2 regions of the Streptomyces sp. NPDC052042 genome follow, and region 2 is predicted to be linked to the other one. Evidence: predicted binding sites of a transcription regulator. Region 2 holds the regulator's gene; the other holds the start of a gene.
What was found. Region 2 encodes HspR, which represses chaperone genes until heat shock. Its sites were predicted from a motif close to TTGAGNNNNNNNNNCTCAA; they were not measured.

Region 1: a site for HspR is predicted at 2,454-2,472, ahead of lon (endopeptidase La). Genes of this name have one in related genera too.

Annotation. Positions count from the first base shown of each region.
Region 1 is NZ_JBIUBU010000003.1:36,435-40,848, forward strand. It holds gene ACIHCL_RS07605 (sensor histidine kinase) at 1-82, opposite strand, end outside; gene ACIHCL_RS07610 (response regulator transcription factor) at 79-816, opposite strand; gene ACIHCL_RS07615 (spermidine synthase) at 1,035-1,727, opposite strand; gene ACIHCL_RS07620 (hypothetical protein) at 2,023-2,214, opposite strand; gene lon (endopeptidase La) at 2,495-4,414, shown strand, end outside.
Region 2 is NZ_JBIUBU010000007.1:235,946-240,359, forward strand. It holds gene grpE (nucleotide exchange factor GrpE) at 1-315, shown strand, start outside; gene dnaJ (molecular chaperone DnaJ) at 409-1,584, shown strand; gene ACIHCL_RS15265 (heat shock protein transcriptional repressor HspR) at 1,586-2,032, shown strand; gene ACIHCL_RS15270 (helix-turn-helix transcriptional regulator) at 2,580-3,431, opposite strand; gene ACIHCL_RS15275 (5'-nucleotidase) at 3,696-3,998, shown strand; gene ACIHCL_RS15280 ((2Fe-2S)-binding protein) at 3,995-4,315, shown strand.

The sequences.
Region 1 (4,414 bases), on a different contig from region 2:
CCACCACGAGCGTGCCCAGCTTGGCCTTGATCGAGAAGGGGCGCAGTCCGGAGCCGGGCCGGGGCGAACCGGGCCGGGTCATGGCGCGGGGGTCTCCAGCGCGTAGCCGACGCCGTGCACGGTACGGATGCGCTCCGCGCCGATCTTCCGGCGCAGCGCCTTGATGTGGCTGTCGACGGTACGCGTGCCGGAGGCGTCCGCCCAGTCCCAGACCTCCGCCAGCAACTGCTCCCGGGAGAGCACCGCGCGCGGCGTGTTGGCCAGGCAGACCAGCAGGTCGAACTCGGTCGGCGTGAGATGGACGTCCTCGGAGCGCACCCGGACCCGGCGCTGGGCGTGGTCGATCTCCAGCTCGCCCAGGCGCAGGATGCCGCTGCGCGGCGTGACCGCGGCCAGCGCCGCCCGCTCGACCCGGCGCAGCAGGACGTGCACCCGGGCCGCGAGCTCACGCATCGAGAACGGTTTGGTCATGTAGTCGTCGGCGCCGACGCCGAGCCCGACCAGCATGTCGGTCTCGTCGTCCCTGGCGGTCAGCATCAGCACCGGCACCGGCCGCTGGGCCTGTACACGGCGGCAGACCTCCAGCCCGTCGAAGCCGGGAAGCATGATGTCGAGCACCATCAGATCGGGCTGCCACGCCTCGGCCGCGTCCACGGCCGCGGGCCCGTCGAGTGCCGTCTGCACCAGAAAGCCCTCGGCCCGCAGCCGGGCGGAGATGGCTTCGACGATCGTGGCGTCGTCCTCCACCACCAGCACCCGGCGCTGAGCGCCCGGGGTGGCCGCGACGCTGTTGTGGGTGGTGTGTGTCTGTTCCATCGCCCCGCCCCTGCCCGTCCTCACGGGGTCCGTTCCCCGGGACGCGCGGTCTTCGCTTGTGGATTTCATGGGTGATCCCGTCACCGGTCAGCAGCGTAAAGGCAGCAGGCCACTCTCGGCTACGCAGGGTGTAACGGCCAGCGCGGCGGAGTGGCGGAAGGTCGGCCTTGTGGCGCTTGTCCCCCGGCTGCCCGGGGGCGAGCGGGCCGCCGGGTCCCTCAGTCCGCCCGGACCGCGAGATGCACCACGTCGGGCACACCTCGGGCAACGCGCACCTCTTCCGTACGTACCCCGATGAATCCGGCATTCCGTAGGGCCTGTTCGAAGTCGGCGGAGGGCTGGGCGGACCACACCGCGAGAACCCCGCCCGGTGTCAGGCGCTCCCGGCAGTCCGCCAGGCCGGCGGGGGAGTACAGGTTCGTGTTGTCCTCGGTGACCGTCCAGTCCGGCCCGTTGTCGATGTCCAGACACAGTGCGTCATAACGGTCCGTAGTCGTCCGCAGGTATGCGACGAGGTCCCTGGTCAGGATCCCGGTCCGGGGGTCGGCGAGCGCCGCGCCGGAGATCTGCGCCAGCGGGCCCTCCAGGTGCCAGTCCACGATCGCCTGCTCGCGTTCGACGACGGTGATCCGCCCCCACCGGGGTTCGGAGGCGGCCCGGACGAGCGAGAAGCCGACGCCGAGCCCGCCGATGAGCACCGCCGGATCCGGGCGGTCGGCCGGCAGCGCGGCCAGCGCCGCGTCGATCAGCAGCCGTTCGGAGCGCCCGTCCGAGGTGTCCATGAGGAAGCACCCGTTGGCGATGATCTCGAAGTCCTTCCCCCGCCCCCGCAACACCACCTCGCCGTACGGGCCTTCACGGCGGTCGAGTGTGACGGGCGCGTTGACGTCGGGTCCGAGACTGTCGGGCATGGTGCGGATCTCCGAGGGAGGGCGGATGGGGTCCCCGCCATCCTGTCCCGTCGACGCCGCCCGCGGCCAACCGGCTTCCGTTGCCGCCCGAGTTGTGGTCGTGCCCGTCCGAGAAAAGCGTGTGCGGCCGGGCCGTCCGGAGTGACGGGCCCCGGACGCCTGTGGGCCGGGCATGGGCGCGGTCCGGGTGGCGAGGGGGCGGTGGCGGGGCCCGGTCCCGTGGCCCTTCCTCCCCGCTCGGCCGTCCCCTTCTTACGCCCGGTCGCCCGGTCTGTTCCGCCCGGTCCTCTGCCGCTCAGTCGCCGTCGTCGCCGCCGCCCCGGCCCAGGCTCCGACGCTTCTGGGAGCGCCGCACCAGTTCGCCCACGGCGAGCGTCATGCGCGCCACGACGCGTGCCCATCGTGGCCCGCCGCGTTCCGCCCATACGACGCACACGCACCCGCCGACGACGAGCGCCAGGACCACGAACAGGATCAGAACGGCCATGCCTCCCCCTGAGTATCCGTATGGTCCCGGGATCTTCTCAGGTCGTGGCGGCCGCCCGCCAAGGGGCGCGTCGGCGTGAAGTCCGGATCGCGCGGTCGCGGTGCTGCTGCGAGCCGGCCCCTGTCATCGGCCTCGCGCGCGGGCGAGGGCGGTCTCGCACGCCGCAGCCGTTCCGGACGGTTTTCGACTGATCGCTCACAGCGAACACGATCAGGGGAACAATGCTCGGCTCAGAAGCATTGAGCCTGCATAGCTCAACTTGACTGCTGAAGGGGAGATCATGGCTACAGAGTCCAACGCGGTCACTCCGCTCGCCCTGCCCGTGCTGCCGCTCGACGACGAGGTGGTGCTGCCCGGGATGGTGGTGCCTCTGGAGCTGTCCGACCCCGATGTGCGTGCCGCCGTGGAGGCCGCCCAGGCCGCGGCCCGCGAGGGCGGCGGCAAGCCCGAGGTGCTGCTCGTGCCGCGGATCGACGGGACGTACACCGGCACCGGCGTCATCGGCACGGTCGAGCAGGTGGGGCGGCTGTCGGACGGGGATCCGGGCGCGCTCGTCCGCGGCCGGGGCCGGGTACGGATCGGGGCCGGGACCAGCGGGCCGGGCGCCGCGCTCTGGGTCGAGGGGACCCGGGTCGACGAGGCCGCCCCCGACCCTTCCGCGGCCTCGAACAAGCTCGGCCGGGGAGGCACCGTTCCCGGGGCCGCCGCCGAACTGGTCAAGGAGTACAAGGCGCTCGCCACGAGCTGGCTGAAGAAGCGCGGCGCCTGGCAGGTGGTGGACCGGATCCAGCAGATCGAGGACATCTCCGCGCTCGCCGACAACTCCGGCTACTCGCCCTTCCTCACCACCGGCCAGAAGGTGCGGCTCCTGGAGACCCTGGACCCCGTCGCCCGGCTGAAGCTCGCCATCCAGTGGCTCCGTGAACACCTCGCCGAGCAGGACGTCGCCGATTCCATCGCCAAGGACGTCCAGGAGGGCGTCGACAAGCAGCAGCGCGAATTCCTGCTGCGGCGCCAGCTCGACGCCGTGCGCAAGGAACTCGCCGAGCTCAACGGAGACCCGGAGGGCGAGTCCGACGACTACCGGGCGCGCGTCGAGGCCGCGGACCTCCCCGAGCACGTCCGCGAGGCGGCGCTCAAGGAGGTCGACAAGCTGGAGCGCGCCTCGGACCAGAGCCCCGAGGGATCCTGGATCCGGACCTGGCTCGACACCGTCCTCGAACTGCCGTGGAACGAACGGACCGAGGACGCCTACGACATCCGGGGCGCCCAGGAGGTCCTGGACGCGGAGCACGCGGGCCTTCAGGACGTGAAGGAGCGGATCACCGAGTACCTGGCGGTCCGCAAGCGCCGGGCGGACCGCGGCCTCGGCGTCGTCGGCGGGCGGCGCGGCGGTGCCGTGCTCGCGCTGGTGGGGCCTCCGGGCGTGGGCAAGACCTCGCTCGGGGAGTCGGTCGCGCACGCCATGGGCCGCAAGTTCGTCCGCGTCGCGCTCGGCGGTGTGCGGGACGAGGCGGAGATCCGCGGCCACCGGCGCACCTACGTCGGCGCGCTGCCGGGCCGTATCGTCCGGGCCGTCAAGGAAGCCGGTTCGATGAACCCGGTCGTCCTGCTCGACGAGATCGACAAGGTCGGCTCCGACTTCCGGGGCGACCCGGCCGCCGCCCTCCTCGAAGTCCTCGACCCCGCGCAGAACCACACTTTCCGCGACCACTACCTGGAGGTGGAGCTCGACCTCAGCGACGTCGTCTTCCTCGCCACGGCCAATGTCCTCGAAGCCGTACCGGAGGCCCTGCTCGACCGCATGGAGCTGGTCAGGCTCGACGGCTACACCGAGGACGAGAAGGTCGTCATCGCCCGCGACCACCTGCTGCCGCGCCAGCTGGAGCGGGCCGGGCTGGAGGCGGACGAGGTGACGCTCGACGAATCCGCGCTGCGCAAGCTGGCCGGTGAGTACACCCGCGAGGCGGGCGTACGGAACCTGGAACGCGCCGTCGCCCGGCTGCTGCGCAAGGTCGCCGCCCAGCACGAACTGGGCGACCGCGAGCTGCCGTTCACGATCACCGAAGCCGATCTGCGCGGCCTGATCGGACGCCCGCACCATGTGCCCGAGTCCGCCCAGGACCCGGCCGAGCGCCGCACCGCGGTGCCGGGCGTGGCCACCGGGCTGGCGGTGACCGGGGCCGGCGGGGACGTGCTG
Region 2 (4,414 bases):
GGCGAGCTCGTGGGCGGGTTCAAGTCGGTGGCGGAATCGCTGGAAACGGTCGTCGCCAAGCTGGGCCTGCAGGAGTTCGGCAAGGAGGGCGAGCCCTTCGACCCGACGATCCACGAGGCCCTGATGCACTCGTACGCGCCGGACGTCACGGAGACGACCTGCGTGGCGATCCTGCAGCCGGGGTATCGGATCGGCGACCGCACCATCCGTCCCGCACGGGTGGCGGTGGCCGAACCGCAGCCGGGCGCGGCTCCGGCCGCGGCCAAGGAAGAGAAGGCAACCGACGAGGAGAGCGGTGGCACCGAGGAGGTCTGACGACCCGTCTGACCATCTCGTGACGCACCGCCCGGCTGTGCGGCCGGCCCACGGGCCGGCCGCACAGCCGATCGTCCGGAAGGAGGGACGTCGATGAGCACGAAGGACTTCGTCGAGAAGGACTACTACAAGGTCCTCGGCGTCCCCAAGGACGCCACCGACGCCGAGATCAAGAAGGCGTACCGGAAGCTCGCCCGCGAGTTCCACCCGGACGCCAACAAGGGCGACGACAAGGCGGAGGAGCGCTTCAAGGAGATCTCCGAGGCGAACGACGTCCTCGGCGACGCCAAGAAGCGCAAGCAGTACGACGAGGCGCGCGCCCTCTTCGGCAGCGGCGGGTTCCGGGCCGGGCCGGGAGGCGCCGGCGGCAACTTCAACTTCGACCTGGGCGACCTCTTCGGAGGTGCCCAGGGCGGGGGCCAGACCGGCGGATTCGGCGGCGGCGGTCTGGGCGATGTGTTCGGCGGCCTGTTCAACCGGGGCGGTACCGGTACGCGGACGCAGCCGCGCCGCGGCCAGGACATCGAGTCCGAGGTGACGCTCAGCTTCAACGAGGCGGTCGAGGGCGCCACGGTCCCGTTGCGGATGTCCAGCCAGGCGCCCTGCAAGGCGTGCTCCGGCACCGGTGACAAGAACGGCACCCCCAGGGTCTGCCCGACCTGTCTCGGTACCGGCCAGGTGTCGCGCGGCAGCGGCGGCGGCTTCTCGCTCACCGATCCCTGCGTGGACTGCAAGGGCCGGGGCCTCATCGCCCAGGACCCCTGCGATGTCTGCAAGGGCAGCGGGCGGGCGAAGTCCGCCCGGACCATGCAGGTCCGGATCCCGGCGGGCGTCTCGGACGGCCAGCGGATCCGGTTGCGCGGCAAGGGCGGCCCCGGCGAGCGCGGCGGACCGGCCGGCGACCTGTACGTGGTGGTGCACGTCGACGCGCACCCGGTCTTCGGGCGCAAGGGCGACAACCTCACGGTCACCGTGCCCGTCGACTTCGTGGAGGCGGCGCTCGGCGGCGAGGTGAAGGTGCCCACGCTCGGCGGCCCGCCGGTCACCCTGAAACTGCCGGCCGGCACCCCCAACGGGCGCACCATGCGCGCCCGCGGCAAGGGCGCGGTACGCAAGGACGGCACCCGGGGAGACCTGCTGGTCACCATCGAGGTGACGGTGCCCAAGGACCTCAGCGCAGAGGCCAGGGAAGCGCTGGAGGCCTATCGGAAGGCGACCGCGGGCAGTGATCCGCGGGCGGGACTGTTCCAGGCTGCGAAGGGAGTTTGAGGTGGACGGCCGACGACGTAATCCGTACGAACTGACCGATGAGACACCGGTGTACGTGATCTCGATCGCGGCCCAGCTCTCGGGCCTCCATCCGCAGACACTGCGCCAGTACGACCGTCTGGGGCTGGTCTCGCCCGACCGCACGGCCGGGCGCGGCCGGCGCTACTCGGCCCGTGACATCGAACTGCTGCGCACGGTTCAGCAGCTGTCGCAGGACGAGGGCATCAACCTCGCCGGTATCAAGCGCATCATCGAACTGGAGAACCAGGTCGCCGCGCTCCAGCAGCGCGTCGCCGAGCTCACGGCGGCGGTGGACGGCGCGGCGGCGGCGATGCAGCAGCGCGAGGCCCAGGTGCACGCCTCGTACCGCCGCGACCTGGTGCCGTACCAGGACGTCCAGCAGACCAGCGCGCTGGTGGTCTGGCGGCCCAAGCGGTCCAGGGACTGAGCGGTCCAGGGACTGAGTGGGGCGGGGACTGAGCGGGGCGGGCGCGTCCAGGGGCCTCTGGAGCGCCCCGGAGCCCCGGGAGGTGCCACGGGGTCGCCCGGAGCGCAGGGAAGCGCCACGGGCCGGCCGGAGCGCCGGGGGGACGGCTGACAGCCGCCTCCCCGGCGCTCTGCCGTGTGCGTCCGCACGCTGCCACTCGTTCCTGCCCGTGTGAGCCGCACGAGCCTTCCTGGAGGCGTCCTGGGCCCGCCGCGCCGCTCGCCCGGGGCCGCACAGGGCAGGGCGGGCCCGGGGAGAGCGCGACCGGGAGGCGCCTCGGCCGTACGGGGGTGGCCGGCGGCCCTTCGCGGCCCGCAGGGTGTCGGCCCACTCACCTCGCGGTGGGGGCGGTACGCGTGCGTGTAGGCGTGCGAGGAGTCGGACGGGCCGGGGCGGGGCCGCCCGTACGGGGCACCGGGTGCTCGGCGGGCGCTGCCCGGTGCTTCGCGATCGCGACGCGACGTGTTGCGCGACGGGCGATCCGACCTGTTTCGCGACCGCGCCCCCGTCAGTCCGGGTCCTGCTCCAGAATCCCCGAGCGCGCGATCAGATAGCCGAGCTGGGCCCGGCTGTTGCTGCCGAGAACGGCGGACAGCTTGGCGACGTGCGCACGGCAGGTGCGGACGTTCATGCCGAGGCGGCGGGCGATCGAGTCGTCGACGTGCCCCTCCACGAGGAGTTGGGCGATGGAACGCTGAACACCGCTGATCCCCTTGGGAGTCGGTTCGTACTTCACCTCCTCCAGGAGCGGTGCCGCACGGCTCCAGAGCTGCTCGAAGACCTTGACGAGGTATTCGACCAGCCCGGGATGGCGCAGTTCCAGGGCGACTTGGCGGTCGTCCTGCGCGGGGATGAACGCGACGGTGCGGTCGAAGATGATGAGGCGCTCGATGAGTTCTTCGAGCGTACGGATCTCCACGTTGTCGTCGGCCATCCGCTCGGCGTAGGCCAGGGTGCCGGGGCTGTGCCGTACGGTGTGCTGGTAGAGGGTGCGGATGCTGACACCCCGGTCCACCACGGAGAGACCGCGTTCCAGGGCTTCGCTGAGGCGATCCTCGCTGCGTCCGCCGCCGGGCTGGACGGTGAGCACTTCCGAACGGCACTCCGCAGTGGCGAGGTCGAGTGCCGCGTTGATGCGGTTGACCCCCTCCAGCACGGTGATGGCGTGAGTGGTCGGCGGGTCCTGGGCGCTGATGTCCATGAACGGCTCGAAGCACTCCGTGAGCAGCACCGAATGCCGTCGGCGCTCCTGGATCTCGCGTTCGATGGGGTGCAGGTGTTTCGCCAGGACGGCGGACGGCTGAACGGGCCGCAGCCAGTCGGCGTCGTCGGGGTCGGGGTGCAGCAGGGCGAAGTCCATGAGGCAGGGGGCCGGCCCCACTTCGCTCCTGGCAATACGTCCCAAGCGCAAAGCGCTGGCGTACAGCCGGGCTCCTGGCTCGCAGAGTTCGGCGATCCCATGAGGATGTGTCGGATTTGTATTGCTTGTGACCATATTCTCCACCCCCCAGGTTCCTGAACATGCAGGAACATGATGCATCGACCCAGTGGTGTTCGTGTGCCCAGGTGAGACATCGTCTTAGGTGCGGGGGAGAAGAATCCACAAGTGAGGACGAAGCCGACTATGTATAAGCGAATGCTTCGCTCGGCGCTTGCCGTTTCGTTCGCCGCAGCCCTGGGACTCGGGGCAGTGAGCGGCAGCGACATCGCATGGAGCAGCGAGGCGGCATCCTCGCCGGGTGACATTGCGTGGTCCACCCAGGCGGCGGCGCCTGGTGACATTGCCTGGTCCACCCAGGCGTCCGCGCCTGATGACATCGCGTGGGGCACACCGGCCTCCGCCCAGGACGACATCGCATGGGGCGTCCGGGCGGCAGCCGCGCCCGATGACATCGCCTGGTCCACGCCGAATCACCTGGGCGCATGACCATCCCGCCGGACGACCGGAGCTTCCGGCGCGAGATGGCCACGGCCTACCGATCGGGTTGGCATTTCATCGATCTCGTCACAGCACTCCCCGGTCGTGGCGACTCGCTGATGGTCACTCTGTTCGGCGACCCCATCGTTGTCGCACGCGAAGAGGACGACGAGGTGCGTGCGTACCGTTGCCTGCGCAAGCCGCGCGGAGCGCCGCAGCCCGTCCGCTGTGCGATCCGGTACGACATGATCTTCGTCAACCTCGACCGGCGGGACCACCAGCTGATCGAGCCAGAAACCATTTCCGCCACCCCCCGCAGTGCCTGAGCGATCCCCCGTCGTTACACGTCGCTCAGTCACTCCCCCACACAACGGCGTCATCGTGACCTGAACACGATGGCGCCGTTGTGCTTTCCCGTGCTCGCG